2 regions of the Arthrobacter sp. 2MCAF15 genome follow, and region 1 is predicted to be linked to the other one. Evidence: riboswitches for the same ligand, from Rfam matches in the RefSeq annotation. Region 1 holds a riboswitch; the other holds the start of a gene.
What was found. A riboswitch is a leader RNA that binds a small molecule or an ion and turns the genes downstream of it on or off. The one in region 1 is predicted to bind glycine.
Positions count from the first base shown of each region.

Region 2: it holds a riboswitch for glycine, as region 1 does, so the genes downstream of both, gcvP (aminomethyl-transferring glycine dehydrogenase) here and gcvP (aminomethyl-transferring glycine dehydrogenase) in region 1, are expected to answer to the same signal.

Region 1 covers NZ_JBFRGZ010000020.1:2,988-11,122, reverse strand. The annotation lists gene AB4089_RS19160 (hypothetical protein) at 1-707, shown strand, start outside; gene AB4089_RS19155 (carbon storage regulator) at 717-962, shown strand; gene AB4089_RS19150 (flagellar protein FlgN) at 977-1,492, opposite strand; gene AB4089_RS19145 (sigma-70 family RNA polymerase sigma factor) at 1,734-2,552, shown strand; gene AB4089_RS19140 (Dps family protein) at 2,719-3,198, shown strand; gene AB4089_RS19135 (MFS transporter) at 3,370-4,956, opposite strand; gene AB4089_RS19130 (TetR/AcrR family transcriptional regulator) at 5,025-5,564, shown strand; glycine riboswitch at 5,765-5,863, shown strand; glycine riboswitch at 5,865-5,978, shown strand; gene gcvP (aminomethyl-transferring glycine dehydrogenase) at 6,018-8,135, shown strand, end outside.
Region 2 covers NZ_JBFRGZ010000017.1:3,124-11,258, reverse strand. The annotation lists gene AB4089_RS17490 (amidohydrolase family protein) at 1-497, opposite strand, end outside; gene AB4089_RS17485 (glutamine synthetase family protein) at 497-1,861, opposite strand; gene AB4089_RS17480 (SDR family NAD(P)-dependent oxidoreductase) at 2,032-2,844, opposite strand; gene AB4089_RS17475 (MFS transporter) at 3,780-5,165, shown strand; gene AB4089_RS17470 (putative hydro-lyase) at 5,162-5,965, shown strand; glycine riboswitch at 6,491-6,588, shown strand; glycine riboswitch at 6,590-6,695, shown strand; gene gcvP (aminomethyl-transferring glycine dehydrogenase) at 6,733-8,135, shown strand, end outside.

The DNA.
Region 1 (8,135 bases):
CGGCGGAACCAGTTCCCGCCGCCGACCCGGCTTCCGCCGTCGGAGTTCCCGCCGAAAGCTACGCCGGGCCGGCCGACCGTGCTGCCCAAAGTCCTGCTGCCCCAACACCCGCCGCCTCAATTCCAGTTTCAACTCCCGCCGCCGCGCCGGGCCGGGCGCCGGGGGATGCCGGGGTTGCCCCCGCACCGCTGAACGGCGTCGGCGATCTCGTGGTTCTGGTCGGGCTGGGGGAGGACGCCATGGATGCCGCCCTGGCCATGTCCATGGCGGCGGGCGGTGCGGATGTCCGGACCGCCGGCGAGCTTTCCGCCTATGGCCACCTGCACGTTGACGGGCGGCAAAGCGCCACGGCCGCCCGCGCCCACGCGGTGCTGACTGAGCGCACCGTCCTGGTGGCGTTCGGACTCGGCAAAGCCCGCAACGCCCTGGCCCGGGTGCAGTCCGTGGCCGCGCTCTCCGCCGACCAGGTCTGGGTGGTGGTCGATGCCGGACGCAAGCATGAGGACACGAAGCGCTGGGTCGGCGTGCTCTCCGCCCAGCTCAACGTTGCCGCGGTGGCGGTGGTCGGCGCCTCGGAGACGGGGTCGCCTGAAAGCGTCAATGGCCTGGGCCTGCCCGTGGGCTGGATCGACGCCCGTCCCGCCGGTCCGGGTCCGACATGGCAGAACCGGCGGGAATCGTCCGAAGCTCCCCGCGGTGAAGGGTAGATTGAGAAGATGCTGGTACTTACACGCAAGCCGGGCGAACAGATCATGATCGGCGACGGCATCGTCATCACGGTCCTGGAAGGCCGCGGCGACGGTGTTCGGATAGGCATTGAGGCACCCCGGGGCGTGCCCATCCAGCGCCGGGAAGTCATCGAAGCCATCGCGGCCGCGAACCTCGCCGCGGCGGAAGCCGGCCCGGAGGCCGAGGACGCGCTGCGCGGGCTCCTGCCGCCCGCACCTTCCGCCAAGGGCTGAAGCCAGGTCCCGGATCAGTCCTTTTCCCCGCCCAGATACTGGGCCAGGGCGGGCTGGGGTGCGCGCCGGACCACGGCCAGGACCCGCTCCAGGTTTCCGCCAGTGGCCAGCTGATCCAGCAGTCCGGCGGTGCCCGCCGGGCCGGGACGTCCCGGCAAGGGGAGGAGCCGCAGTGCCTCTTCGTTCACGCGGGCGGCCGCGCCGAGCCGATCAAGAAGTGCGTGCAGGGCGTCCAGATGCTCACCCAGGATCTCGGCCCAGGGGCCGGCGGGTGCGGCCGCAATCAGTTCAACCAGCGTCGCTTGTGCCGGCATACCCCATTGGGCCGCGACGACGGCAGATTCGACACTCCGGGCCAGGCCTTCAAAGCGCAAACGGTCCAGCACGGCTTCGATTTCGGAAGCCATGAGGCGCAGCCATTCCACATTCCCGGCCCCGACGTGCAGCCGTAGCGTTTCCAGCCTGAAAAGGAGCAGTTCCAGCTGCCGGCGCTCCTGCCACAGCGCCGCGGACAGATCACTTGCGCTCATGGGCCCCATTCTCTTTCCGCCCCCTGAATCGCAGCTTCGGGGCGGGTACCGCACTTTTTGCCAAGCTTTTCCCTGAGGGTACACGCAGATCCGGGATCAGGTGATAGGTTTCCTCCATGGGTGCTGCGCCCTGCTTGCGAACGCTGACTCCAATGGGGGGAGTACCGGTCGGTTTGGGTGCGGTTCTCGGCGTTTTAAGGGCTACAGCCCTTCGGATCCGGTCTCATGGGGGGACACAGTATTGAATCGCGTGGAACGCAACGAGATGGTCACGCAGCACCTTCCGCTGGTGGGGTATCTCGTCTCAGATTTGTGCTCGAAGGCGTCACACCTTTCTCGCGATGATTTGGCCTCGGCCGGTGCAATTGCCCTGATCACGTCGGCCGATTCGTTCGATCCCGACCTCGGGGTCCCCTTTGGCGCGTTCGCCCGCCGGCGCATCCTAGGCGCGTTCGCGGACGAGATGCGGGCCAGCGACTGGGCCACCCGCTCCGCCCGCCGGCGGATCAAGGAAACCATGTCCGTCCAGGAAACCCTGGCATCCGCCCTTGGCCGCACGCCCACAGTGGACGAGATCGCCTCCGCCCTTGGCGTCCAGCAGAGCGTTGTGGAGGCCGCGCTCGCGGATGCCTCACGCACGCTGACACCCCTCGATGAGGCCGTGGTGGATACCCTGGCCGCCGAGACCCTCACCCCGGAACACTCCGTGCTCGCGGATGAACGGCTCCAGTACCTGCGGGCCGCCGTGAAATCCCTGCCGGAACGGATGCGCTACGTCGTGGAGGAGATCTACTTCGGCGACCGGACGGTCAAAGACCTGGCCGCCGAACTCGGATCCACCCATGCTGCGGTGTCCCAGCAGCGTTCGGAGGCCATCCGGCTGATGCGCGACGGACTGACCGCGCACTACGCCGATGACCCCGCGCAGCCGTTCGAACCCCAGTCCAGGATTACGCCGCGGCGCCGCAACGACTACCTCACCCAGCTCTCCGAGGCCACATCCGGCGGCATCACCCGTGCCGTGTTCCCCCGCGGCCCGGTCCTCAACGAAGCCGTCTAGCCGCCCCCGAAGCAGTTAGTAAGCCGGCTTAGTAAGCTGATCGAGAAATTCCTCCCCGAACCGTCGCGGCCCGACGCCGCCCTGCGGTAGCGTCGAAAGCATGGGCCGGGCCGCCAGTACGCGGCGCGCGCGGCCTCCACCGCACCGGTTCTATCGAGGAGGACGCATGAAAGCAACACCCACACTGACGACCAACCTGCAGGCAGTCCTGGTGGACCTGATCGAACTCCACGTTCAGGGCAAGCAGGCGCACTGGAACATCGTCGGGACCAACTTCCGGGACCTTCACCTCCAGCTGGACGAGATCGTCGACGCCGCCCGCGGGTTCGCGGACGACCTCGCCGAGCGCATGCGCGCCCTCCACGCCCTCCCTGACGGCCGAAACTCCACGGTTTCCAAGTCCACCGCGCTGGCCGAGTTTCCGGCGGGGCTGATCAGCACGAAGGACGCGATCGAACGCATTGTCGCAGCGCTGGAGGCGGCCGTTGGCACCATGCGCAAAGTCCATGACGAAGTGGACGATGAAGACCCCACCACCGCCGATCTGCTGCACGAGTTCATCGCAAAGTTTGAGCAGTACGCCTGGATGGTCAGTGCCGAGACCATGAAGGCCACCGCCAGCGTGACCACTCCGGACAGCAAGTAGGTCCTGCTAGCACCAGGCCGCACCCACGAAACTCCAGCGTCCGGCGTCGGGTATTTTCCCGGCGCCGGACGCTGGAGTTTTTCAGCTACGGAATGGTCCTGGAAGGGCAACGCATGTCGGTCGCGCTGAGCACGGTCGAACTCGAGCCCGACGGCGATGGAACCGGTGCTGCTAGCTTGCCTTCGGCACCTTCCGCAGGAGGACCGCGGCGAGCACGCACGCCCCGGACATGAGGACCAGGGCGATGGAGGCCGTGATGTGTACGCCCGAGTCGAAGGCGGTGCGCGCGGCCGCCGTCACCGCCTCTGCCAGCGGCGCCGGAAGCATCCCCGCGAGCTCCACGGCGCCGGCGAGGGTCTCGCCGGCCTGGTTCGTGGCAGAGGCCGGGGCGAGCTCGGACACGCCTGCGGGGAGCCGGAGGTTGCCCTGGTAAGAAGCCGTGAGGATCGAGCCGAGGATCGCCGTGCCCAGCAGGGACCCCACTTCATAGCCGGTCTCGGAGATGGCGGCGGCGGCCCCCGACTTGTCCGCAGGCGCAGCGCCCAGGATCAGGTCATTGGAGATCGTCTCCGCGGCACCCACGCCCAGGCAGAGGACCAGCAGCGCGGCCAGCAGCAGTGACGGGCCGTGGCTGTGGTCGCCGAATGCCACCAGGAAGTAGCCCGCCGCGCTCAGCAGCAGGCCGCCGGCCACCACAAAGCCGGGCCGGACCTTGCGCACCAGGGGGACCACCAGCAGCCCGGCAACGACTGTGGCGATGAGGGCCGGGACCATGGCGACACCGGAGGCGGAGGGGGACTGCCCCTCCAGCAGTTGCAGGTGCTGGGCCAGGAAGAGAATGAAGCCGTTGAAGGAGAACAGCGCCAGGACGTTGGCGGTGATGGCGGTGCTGAAGACCCGGTTGCCAAAGAGGCTGACATCGAGCATGGGCGCCGTGCTGTGGTCCGCCTTGTGGCCTCTGGCCAGGGCGCGCTGGCGCCGGATGAACACGTAGCCCATGAGCAGCCCGGCTCCGATGCTCGCGAAGGCCTCCAGCGAGGGCCCGTGGGTGGCGAGGGTTTTGATCCCGTAGACAACGGGCACCATGACCAGCAGGGACAGGATGATGCTGGGCACGTCCACGCGTCCGGGCTTTGGGTCGCGGGACTCCGGGATCAATGCCGGACCGAGCAGCAGCAGGGGCAGGATGATCGGCACTGCGACCAGCAGGACGGCGCCCCACCAGAAGTGCTCCACCAGCCAGCCGCCGGCAATCGGCCCGAGGGCGGCGCCGCCGGAGAAGCCTGCGGCCCAGATTGCCACGGCCAATCTGCGCCGGTTGGGCTGCGGGAAAATGTTGCGGATCAGGGAAAGCGTTGATGGCATGAGCATGGCGCCGAAGAGGCCAAGCCCGGCGCGGCCTGCGATCAGCCATTCGGCGCTCGGCGCGAACGCCGTCAAGGCCGAGACCGCGGCAAAACCTGCGCTGCCCACGAAGAGCAGCCGGCGCCGGCCGATCCTGTCACCCAGGCTGCCCATCGCAACCAGGAGTCCGGCCAGAACCAGGGGGTAGGCGTCGATGATCCACAGCAGTTCGACGCCGGAGGCGTCCAGGCTGCGGGCGATGGCGGGCAGGGCGAACGTCAAGGCGGTGTTGTCCACGGCCACAAGCAGGACAGGGAACATCAGCAGGGCCAGCGCCACCCAGTCGCGCCACGGGGCCCGGGGGCCGGTGGCCGACAGGGTGCTGGTGGTGACGGTGATCGACGGAATGCTCATGGAACATAACTATACCGTCTGGACGGTACAGTTAAGAAATGCGCCACCGGACAGGCATGATGGGAGGCATGCCCAGGAAACCCGTCGCCCGCGAGGCCGTTCTCCACGCCTTCGAATCCCTGCTCATCGAAGTCGGTGAACGCGCCGCGACGCTGGACGCCGTCGCGCGCCGGGCCGGAGTCTCCAAGGGGGGCCTGCTCTACCACTTCCCGACCAAGGAGGCGATGATCGCGGTCCTGCTCGAGCGGCTGGACGGGCACCTCGCTGCCGATGTTGCCGCCATGGCTGAGGCCCCCGAGGGTGCGGCGGTGTACTTCATCAAATCCTCGGTGTGGGCGGACACCCCCATGGACCGGGTGTTCGTCGCGGCCACGAGGCTCGCCGAGGTGGCGCACCAGGAGACCCTCCGCCGCTTCGCCGCCGCCCAGGCGAACTGGCTGGAACTGCTGGCCGCCGACGTCGGGCCCGCCATGGCGAAAGCCGTCCTGTACATGGGGGACGGGCTGTACTTCAACGCCATGCTGGGCCGGGGGCCGGGCGGGCAGCCGCCGGAAGTCAATGACGACGTCGAGAGCCTCCTGGCCGCCGTCGAGAAGCTGCGCCGCTGACGGCCGCCGAGACCCCGCTCGCCGAATACGCCGGAAGCCTGCGACTACGCCGGAACGAAACGGCGTCCCCGCACGCCTGCGGCGAACTCGCGTGGCCGGACCTGTAACTTGGGGCCGCCGCCGGGAGGGAGTTTGCGGACGCGCGCCCGGCATAGGACAATGAGTGCTGTGACTGTTGTCACCCCAATTGAATACGCCTTTGATCTGCGGCGGGAGAGTCCTGCAAGTAGGTACAAGCAGGCGCCGTAGGAGCAAATCCTCCCCAGGAATCTCTCAGGCCCACGTACCGCCGCGGCAAGGCATCTCTGGAAAGTAGCAGGTGCGTCCTTAGCGCGTTGTGCTCACCGACGGTGCAAGCGGAGCCCCTGATGCGGGCTGCGCGGAAACTCTCAGGTCCAATACAGAGCGGGGAGGAACCCGAATCAATGTGGCGTACCCTGCGCCGCCTGAGTTATGGAGTTCCTTGTGACTGTTACCCCAGCCTCCACGTCCTTCGTTGACCGGCACATCGGCGCCCGCCGCCAGGCCGACGTCGACGCCATGCTGAAGGCTGTCGGCTACGACACCGTCGACGCCCTGGTGGACACCGCCGTTCCGAAGGACATCCGCCAGGACTCCGACCTCGCGCTCGCCGCTGCCCTCAGCGAAGTCGAAGTCCTCGCCGAACTGCGCAAGCTGGCGGCGAAAAACAAGACCGCAGTGCAGATGATCGGGCAGGGCTACTACGACACCCTCACCCCGCCGGTAATCCGCCGCAACATCCTCGAAGCCCCGGCCTGGTACACCGCCTACACGCCCTACCAGCCGGAAATCTCCCAGGGCCGGCTCGAGGCGCTGCTGAACTTCCAGACCATGGTCCAGGACCTCGTCGGCCTGCCGATCGCCAACGCCTCGCTGCTGGACGAAGCCACCGCCGTCGCCGAGGCCGTGCTGATGATGCGCCGCGCCAACAAGAACAAGGCCGCACATGACGGCAAGACCGTCCTCGACGCCGACTGCCTCCCGCAGACCATCGCGATCGTCAAGGGCCGCGCCGAGGCCCTCGGCTTCGAGGTTGAGGTCGCCGACCTCTCCAAGGGCCTGCCCGCCGGGGTCATCAACGGCGTCGTCCTGCAGCAGCCCGGCGTATCCGGCCGCGTGTTCGACCACACCGCCGTGATCGCCGACGCCAAGGAACGCGGCGCCCTCGTCACCGTCGCGGCCGACCTCCTCTCCCTGACCCTCATCACGTCCCCGGGCGAGCAGGGCGCCGACATCGCCGTCGGCTCCGCCCAGCGCTTCGGCGTGCCGCTGTTCTTCGGCGGCCCGCACGCGGCCTACATGGCGGTCCAGAAGGGGCTCGAACGCTCCATGCCCGGCCGCCTCGTAGGCGTCTCCAAGGACAACGCGGGCGTCCCCGCCTACCGACTGGCCCTGCAGACCCGCGAGCAGCATATCCGCCGTGAGAAGGCCACCTCGAACATCTGCACCGCCCAGGCGCTGCTGGCCATCGTGGCATCCTTCTACGCCGTCTACCACGGCCCCGACGGGCTGAAGGCGATCGCCCAGACCGTCCACAACAACGCCAGGACCATCGCGGCGTCCCTGAAGGCCGCCGGCCTCGACGTGCTGCACACCTCGTTCTTCGACACCATCACCGTCTCCGTGCCGGGCCGCGCCGCAGAGATCATCGCGGCCGCCGACGCCAAGGGCGTCAACCTGCGCGCCATCGACGCCGACACCGTCGGCATCTCCGCCGATGAGGCCACGACGGCGGCCATCGTCGCCGACGTCGTCGCCGCCTTCGGGGCCAGCGTCGTTGACGCAGCAGACTCCTCCTTCGGCCTGGACACCGCCGTCGAACGGACCTCCGACTACCTCCAGCACCCGGTGTTCAACACCCACCGTTCCGAAACCCAGCTGCTGCGCTACATCCGCCGCCTCTCGGACCGCGACCTTGCCCTGGACCGCACCATGATCCCGCTGGGCTCGTGCACCATGAAGCTGAACGCCACGGCCGAGATGGAAGCCATCTCCTGGCCGGAGTTCGCCTCCATCCACCCGTTCGCCCCGGACTCGCAGACCGCCGGCTGGCGCGAACTGATCGACGACCTCGAAGCACAGCTGACCGAGATCACCGGGTACGACCAGGTCTCCATCCAGCCCAACGCCGGGTCCCAGGGCGAACTCGCGGGCCTGCTGGCCATCCGCGGCTACCACCTCTCCCGCGGTGAGGCCCAGCGCAACGTCTGCCTGATCCCGGCCTCCGCCCACGGCACCAACGCGGCCTCGGCCGTGCTCGCCGGCATGAAGGTCGTCGTCGTGGCCACCGCCTCCGACGGCACGATCGACCACATGGACCTCAACGCCAAGATCGAGGCCAACAAGGACGCCCTGTCCGCCATCATGATCACCTACCCCTCCACCCACGGGGTGTACGACGCCGACGTCCGCGAGGTCTGCGACGCGATCCACGCCGCCGGCGGCCAGGTCTACATCGACGGCGCCAACCTCAACGCCCTCGTCGGCCTGGCCCAGCCGGGCCAGTTCGGCGGCGACGTCTCGCACCTGAACCTGCACAAGACCTTCTGC
Region 2 (8,135 bases), on a different contig from region 1:
GTGCGCGTGAGTTCGTGGAGCCGCTGGCCGAACTCGTCGACGTAGTCTGCCGGGTTGGCAATCTCCCGGATCAGCGACTCGGCGAGCAGTTCCAGCCGAACGATCTCGTGGGTGCGCGCGCCGGAGACCTCGGCCATGCCGGCCATGCCGAGGTAGTCAGCGGCGTCCAGTCCTGTGTCGATCAGCCAGTCGCTCACCCCGGCAGCGCGGGTCATACGCCGGCTGACCTCGAGTTCTCCTAGCTCGGCGCGCCGGCTCCAGTACTCCGCCGGTGAGGCGTGCCGGGGCAGATCAAGAATGCCGCTGCACCAGCGCCGGATGGCGAGCCCGATTTGTGTGTTGTAGGCGTCCCCGGGGTTGGCCAGTGGTTCGGTGTTCCCTTCGTTCAGCGAGTTCTGAAAGCGTGCCTCATCACCGTCGGCGTGAAACGCGCCATGCACGTGGTGATCGACGAGGCTGACGTGTTCGACAAAGTCCGGGAAGTCACCGCCCGCCATCAGATCGACCAGGCAAGTCGAAAGCGTTCGGCGAGCTCGTCCGGCGTGAGTTCGGCTGCGATGCGCTGTTCGTAGCGCCGGACAGCCACCGTGGCGTCGACGACGGCGTCTCCGAGAAGCCTGCGGGCAAGGCTTGAGTTGTCCAGGGTGTCGATGATGGCGGCGGGGGAGTTTGAGAGCAGCCGGACGTTTGCCTGGTGCCGTTCGTTTTCCGAAAGCCGTCCGGGGTCACCCGGGATCTCTGCCGGAAGCCCGCTTTTGCCGCGGATGCCGTCAAGGGCGAGGGCAAGGATGGCTGCGGAGGCCAGATACACGTTCGCCGACGGGTCGACGATTTTCACCTCGACGTTGGCTCCGTGCGGATTGCCCTGGCCCTCGTTCAGAAAGCGCACCGAGGCTTCCCGGTTTTCCAGGCCCCAGCACAAGTAGGCACCCGACCACGTGCCGGGCGCCAACCGGCTTCCGGACAAAACTGACCCCGTGAGGAAACCCTGGACATCCGGGAGCCCTGCGATGATTCCGCCAATGGCAGCGCCTCCCTCGGCGGAGATGCCGTGCGGTCCGCTGCCGCCGGAGAACAGCGGCACTCCGTTCCTTCGGAGCGAAAAGTGCTGGTGGGCGCCGTTTCCAACGCTGCCGGGAAAGGGCGACGGCGAGAACGAGGCCATCATGCCGTGGGCCCTGGCGACGATGCCCACGATAATCCTGGCAAGGACCACCGTGTCCGCGGACTGGACCGGCGGGGCCGGGGGAAGGGAAAACTCGAACTGGTTCCTGCCGTACTCGGCGTGAAGCTGCTCCAGGGGAAGCCCGGCCTGGTTCAGCGCTGAGAGCAGGTCATCGAGGAATTCCGATCGGTCCAGGAGGCCGGTTGCCCCGTACGGAACCCAGGGCGCGGTTTCCAGCGCTGCACCATCCGGGGCGACGAGAAAGAATTCCAGTTCGTGGCCCACGAGCGCCTGGTACCCGGCCTCGACCAGGCTGCCCTCGACGTCGGCCAGGCAACCGCGGGCACAGGCCGGAGAGGCGGCTCCATCCTGTTCGAAAAGGCGGGCCGGTGCCCATGCCCGGCCGCCGGGCAGGACACGGAGTCCCGCGATGTCGATCTTCAGGCGCATATCGCCGACCGTGGTGATGCTGTCCGTGAACGCTATCCCGCCGTCGATGGTGAAGACATGCCAGACGGGGGCGGCGCCCATCCCGGATTCGTGGAAGATTTTGAGCCGCGCCAGCGGAACGCTCTTGGCCAGCGTGATGCCCGAAGCATTCACCACCGTGCCGATCACGGTGCGGACGCCGGCAGCTTCGAGTTCGCGGTGGGCTTTCGCAACGGCGGATTCGTCGGCTGATGCGATGGGGGTCATGCGCCTATCATGCGGCCGCTCCTCATCCAATGAAAGGCTCACCCAATGAAAGACGCCCCCTCTGCACTGGGATCGCACCCGGGCACGGGTTTCCGGCCACCAGCCCGAGGCCCGTGCGGCTCCCCGGGAACCCGACGGCGGCACGTCCCGCCGTCGTCCACCCCAGCTGCCTAGATGTCCGCAAGCGTCAGCGCCGGCGGCGATTTTCCGTCGATGTCCAGGACGCCGAACTCCTTTGCCACCGCAGCGGCGATGAGCACCTGGCCGGTCCGCGTCATCAGGTCCGGATCATGGAACAGCGCATTGATCACCCGGCCGATGAACTCGGGGCTTTCGCTGGTCGAGAGATCGAATGCACCGCTTTCCGCCGCGGCCAGGACCGCCTCGGTGCGGACCAGGCCGGGGTAGAGCGAGATGACCGGAATGTCGAACGGTCTGAGCTCGACGGCCATGTCGGAGGTCATCTTGTCGGTGGCCGCTTTGGCGATGCCGTAGATCGTGTTGCCGAGGTGGCGCTGCGCGGCCCAGAAGCTGATGTTGACGATCAGGCCGCGGTGCCGCGGCGTCATCATGCGCGCCGCGTGCGCCGAACACACAAATGCGGCGCGGACTCCGGCGTCCATCATGCCGGTCCAGCGATGCGGCGCCTGCTCCCAGAACGGTGCCGGCCACGTGAACGCGCCGCCTTCGATCATCTTCTCGTACCCGCCCCAGGCGCAATTGACCAGCAGGTCGAGGCGGCCGCCCTCGGTCCGGATCGTGTCGAACACGTGCGCGGTCTCGTCATCGTTGAGATGGTCGCAGCGCAGGCGCACGATCTCCCGCGGGAGGTCCGCCTGCTCGATCGACCGGCCCGTGCCATAAACCCGGAACCCCGCGGCCTGAAGGGCAAGCGCGATGCCCCGGCCGACACCGCGGCTCGCGCCGGTCACCAGCGCAACGCCACCCGTTGGCGCGTCACTGCGTTCGCGTTCGCTGGTCATGCCAAGCGGCCCCCGCTTACATTTCGTCCCGTGATCCCCATGATAGGCCGGGCCCGGCGCCTGGTGCCCGCGACTTTCTCGGGCCCAGCACCCGGAGGCGGCCCTATCTAAATACGCACCCTTCGGGTTTACTGGGCCGCAAGGCTGACACGCAAAACATGGAGGGGGGAACCATGCGGTCCAAAGGAACATGGCAAATCGCAGCGGGCTCGATATTGCTGGTGGCCACGTTGTTCACGCTGCCGATGCCACTGGTTGAGGTGTTCTCGGGCAGCGCCGGACAGGGTGCGGCGGCTGTGTTCGTCCTGGGACTCGCGCTTCTAGCCGCTGGCCTCGGTTTGGTCGCCGTGGGTCTGTACAAGCGATCGCGGAACCTGAAGACGGCGCGCAGTTACGACACCAGGGAGCCCACCTCCTCCGACGAGGACCGGCCGACCAATCCTCATTCGATGCCCCATAGCTATGCCGCCCTTCCGCCTCCGGGGTAGACACTCCCAGCTCAAGAAACCAGAACCTCAAGAAACTCAGAACCACAAAAAATAAGACGACGACGGCGGGTGGTCCCGCCGTCGCCGTTCATGCAGCCCTGAAACCAGCACAGCCGCGGTGCCCTGAGAACGCGGCCTGAGGCCTTGAGGCAGCGCTTCGGCGCCTTAAATCCGGCTATACCCGGTGGCTGCCGCGACGAGCGCAACACCCTCGACCCCTTGACGATGTGACCTGCGTCGCGTAAATTGTTCAACAATTCGGATTGTTCAACAATCCAACAATTGATCCTAATAATTGAACGCAGTCCCGACTTCCGCAGCCCATCACGGTAGCCGCACACGCACCCGAAGGTCCCGACCCGCATCGCCGCAGGCCCGGACCGAAAAGGCGCACCAACACCAGCCGCCCGCACTTGGCTGACATCCCCACTCTTCATGGAGGTACACATGGCCGCTTCATCCGTAACGGCCCCCGCTGACCCGAAGCCCTTTGTAGGGCGCAAGGGCATGTACAAGGCATTCGCGGCCAGCCTGACCGGAACCGCACTGGAGTTCTATGACTTCGCTGTCTACTCCGCCGCGGCTGCGATCGTTTTCCCGCTGATCTTCTTCCCGGCCTCGGACCCTGTCACGGGCACCCTGTTGGCCTTCTCCACCTACGCCGTGGGCTACATTTCCCGGCCCGTCGGCGGCATCATCTTCGGTCGGCTCGGCGACGAGATCGGCCGCAAGAAGATCCTGGTCATCACGCTCATGCTGATCGGCGCCGCCACGTTCCTCATCGGCCTGCTGCCCACGTACGGCAGCATCGGCATCATTGCCCCCGCCATCCTGGTCTTCCTTCGCTTCGCGCAGGGTGTCGGCGTCGGCGGCGAGTGGGGCGGGGCAGTGCTGCTCTCCAGTGAATTCGGTGACCCGAACCGCCGCGGCTTCTGGGCATCCGCCGCGCAGATCGGCCCGCCCGCCGGCAACCTGATGGCCAACGGCGTGCTTGCCGTCCTGACCATGGCCCTGTCCGAAGAGGATTTCCTGAACTTCGGCTGGCGAATCGCCTTCCTGATCTCGGCCCTGCTGGTGGCCTTCGGGCTCTGGATCCGGCTCAAGCTTGAAGACACCCCCATCTTCAAGGCCATGGAAGCCAAAGGAGACAAGCCCAAGTCCCCCATCCGCGAAGTCCTGGCAACCCAGCGCCGCCCCCTCATCGCAGCCATGCTCAGCCGCATCGGCCCGGACGTCCTCTACGCTTTGTGCACCGTCTTCATGCTCACCTACGGCATTCAGAAACTTGGCTTCGACCGCGGCCAAGTGCTGGTGGCCGTCCTGATCGGTTCGGCACTCCAGATTTTCACCATGCCGCTCGCCGGGGCCATCTCCGACCACATCAACCGCCGGCTGGTCTACGCAATCGCCGCAGTGGCCGCCGCCGTCTGGGGGTACCTGTTCTTCATCGTCCTCGAAGGTCGGTCCCCGGTCATGCTGATCGTGGGAACGGTGCTGGGCCTGCTCTGCCACTCGTTTATGTACGGACCCCAGGCGGCCTTCGTTGTTGAACAGTTCTCGCCGCGGCTCCGCTCCACCGGCAGTTCGCTGGCCTACACCTTCGCCGGAATCATCGGTGGCGCTATCGCACCGTTCATGTTCACCCTCCTGCTGAGCACCTTCAACAGCTGGGTCCCGGTTGCCATCTACCTCAGCGTTGCCTGCCTCCTGACCCTGGTGGGCCTGGCCCTGGGCCGGGACTCCGACGTTGCCGAGGACCAGGAGTACCTGCAGCCTTCAACTGAGCTGGTGGAAAATGATCCGGCTGTAAATGAGCTGGTGGAGGCCCGATGAACCAGGCCAACGCACACCTGGCACCCTCCGATGCGCGCCTGAAGTTCCGCAACGGCCTGGTCACCCCCACCTCCGGATGGGGCGATGGCTACACCCAGGCAAACCTGATAGCGGTGACGGCGGACTACGCCGACGAATTCATCGAATTCTGCCGGCTCAACCCCAAAGCCTGCCCCGTCATCGACGTCATCCCGGCGGGACAGTACGGGAGCGTCCTCGCCGCGGGGGCGGACATCCGCACTGACATCCCGGCCTACCGGGTGTGGGTGGACGGCGAACTTGCCGATGAAGTCACGGACGTCGCATCGGTCTGGCGTGATGACATGGTGGGCGTCCTCATTGGCTGCAGTTTCACCTTCGAAGCCGCGCTCGCCAGCGCGGGCGTCCCGCTCCGGCACACCGAAACCGGCCGCAACGTCCCCATGTACCGCACGAACATCGAGTGCACCCCTGCCGGACGAATCCACGGACCGATGGTCGTCTCCATGCGCCCGATGCCGCCCGAACTGGTCGAAACGGCCATCAGGGTGACGTCGGAGGTGCCCAAGGTTCACGGCAGCCCGGTTCACGTCGGGACGCCCGGGGACCTCGGCATTGCCGACATCAACCGTCCCGACTTCGGCGATGCGGTGGAGATCCGGCCGGGGGAAGTGCCGGTTTTCTGGGCCTGCGGCGTGACACCGCAGAGCGCAGTGATGGCATCCAGGCCAGCCTTCGCCATCAGCCACGCCCCCGGACACATGTTCATCACTGATGTTCCCGAAAGCACCTACCGGGAACGGCCAGGAGCGTCATCGTGAAGAAGAGATTTCCCGTAGCCGAGAAACGGGCACGCAGGATCATCAAACTCTCAGCGCCGCGGCGTCAAGCCACGGGCACCCACTGCGAACTGACCGGAGTCTGGCAGAGCCCGGCCGGAGCGAGCATCTCGATGCACGAGGGCCAGCTCCTCCCGAGTGATGCCGGCCGGCCGTGTGTCTGGACGTACGCGGGCCAACCGGCAAGCAAGGCCGATTCCGGGGCCGCCCGGTGGGCAGCTCCGGAGTATCACAGACTGTAAGGGCACCAAACGGCAAGCGGACGACGGCGGGACTTTTCCGCCGTCGTCCGCTTCCGGCGACTCCGGTGCCGTGCCGTACCTCCGAGGCTCGGCATTCGGCCTCCACGAACCTCCCCGGCCGGCGGACTAGTTGGCCTAGCCTCGCGGACGCGGACCGGCCTGCGGTTGTTATCGTCAAACAACGCCTCATACGGACCCACCTCTTGCAACCGGCCCCTGCAACAAGTAACGTGTGAGCCGTGTCACCCACCAGTGGCACAGCTTATGATCTGCGGCGGGAGAGTCCTGCCGGTACGTTCAGCAGGCGCCGTAGGAGCAAATCCTCCCCAGGAATCTCTCAGGCCCACGTACCGCCGCGGCAAGGCAACTCTGGAAAGCAGTCCGGGAAACCGGGCTCACCGACGGTGCAAGTGGCGCCTGCTAACAGCAGGCAACGCGGAAACTCTCAGGTCCAATACAGAGCGGGGAGGAACCCGAATCATCGTGGCACTCTGTGCCACCTGAATTATGGAGTTCCTCATGACGATTCAGTCGTCCCCGTCCACGTTCGCAGACCGCCATATCGGTGCGCGCCGCCAAACAGACATCGACACCATGCTCAAGGCCGTCGGCTACGACAGCGTAGACGGCCTCGTAGACAATGCACTCCCCGCTTCCATTCGCCAGGAAAAGCCGCTCAGCCTGGACAGCGCCCTCAGCGAAGTTCAGGTGCTGGCCGAACTGCGCAAGCTGGCTTCCAAGAACAAGACCGCCGTGCAGATGATCGGCCAGGGCTATTACGACACCGTCACGCCGCCGGTCATCCGCCGCAACATCCTCGAGGCCCCCGCCTGGTACACGGCCTACACGCCCTACCAGCCGGAGATCTCCCAGGGCCGGCTCGAGGCGCTGCTGAACTTCCAGACCATGGTCCAGGACCTCACCGCGCTGCCGGTCGCCAACGCGTCCCTCCTCGACGAGGCCACCGCCGTCGCCGAAGCCGTGCTCCTGATGCGCAGGGCAAATAAGTCCGCAGGACAGAACGCAGGTGCCCGCGACGGCAAGACGGTCCTGGACGCCGACTGCCTCCCGCAGACCATCGCCATTGTGCGGGGCCGCGCCGACGCATTGGGCTTCGAGGTCGAGGTCGCCGACCTCTCCCAGGGACTGCCCGCCGGGGACATCAACGGCGTCGTCCTGCAGCAGCCGGGCGTTTCCGGCCGGGTGTGGGACCAGTCCGCCGTGATCGCAGAGGCCAAAGGCCGCGGCGCCCTGGTCACCGTGGCAGCGGACCTTCTGGCCCTGACCTTGATCACCCCTCCGGGCGAGCAGGGCGCGGACATCGCCGTCGGTTCCACGCAGCGCCTTGGCGTGCCGCTGTTCTTCGGCGGCCCGCACGCCGCCTACATGGCGGTCCGCGAGGGCATGGAACGCACGCTCCCCGGCCGCATCGTGGGCGTCTCCAAAGATAACGCCGGCGTCCCCGCCTACCGCCTGGCCCTGCAGACCCGCGAGCAGCATATCCGCCGGGAGAAGGCCACCTCGAACATCTGCACCGCGCAGGCGCTGCTGGCCATCGTGTCCTCGTTCTACGCCGTCTACCATGGCCCGGACGGGCTGAAGGCGATCGCCGAGACCGTCCACAACAACGCCCGCGCCCTCGCCGCCACGCTGAAGATCGTCGGCCGCGAACTGGCGAGCGACTCCTTCTTCGACACCCTCACGGTCCGCGTGCCCGGCAAGGCCGCCAAGGTCATCGCCGCCGCCGAGGCCCGCGGCATCAACCTGCGGCTCATCGACGCGGACACAGTTGGCGTGTCAGTCGATGAAACCACGACGCCGGAGGTCCTTTCCGCGGTGGTTGTCGCCTTTGGCGCCGGTCCGGTGGTGGAGGCCAAGGGCTTCGAGCTGCCCGAGGGTGTGCTGCGCAC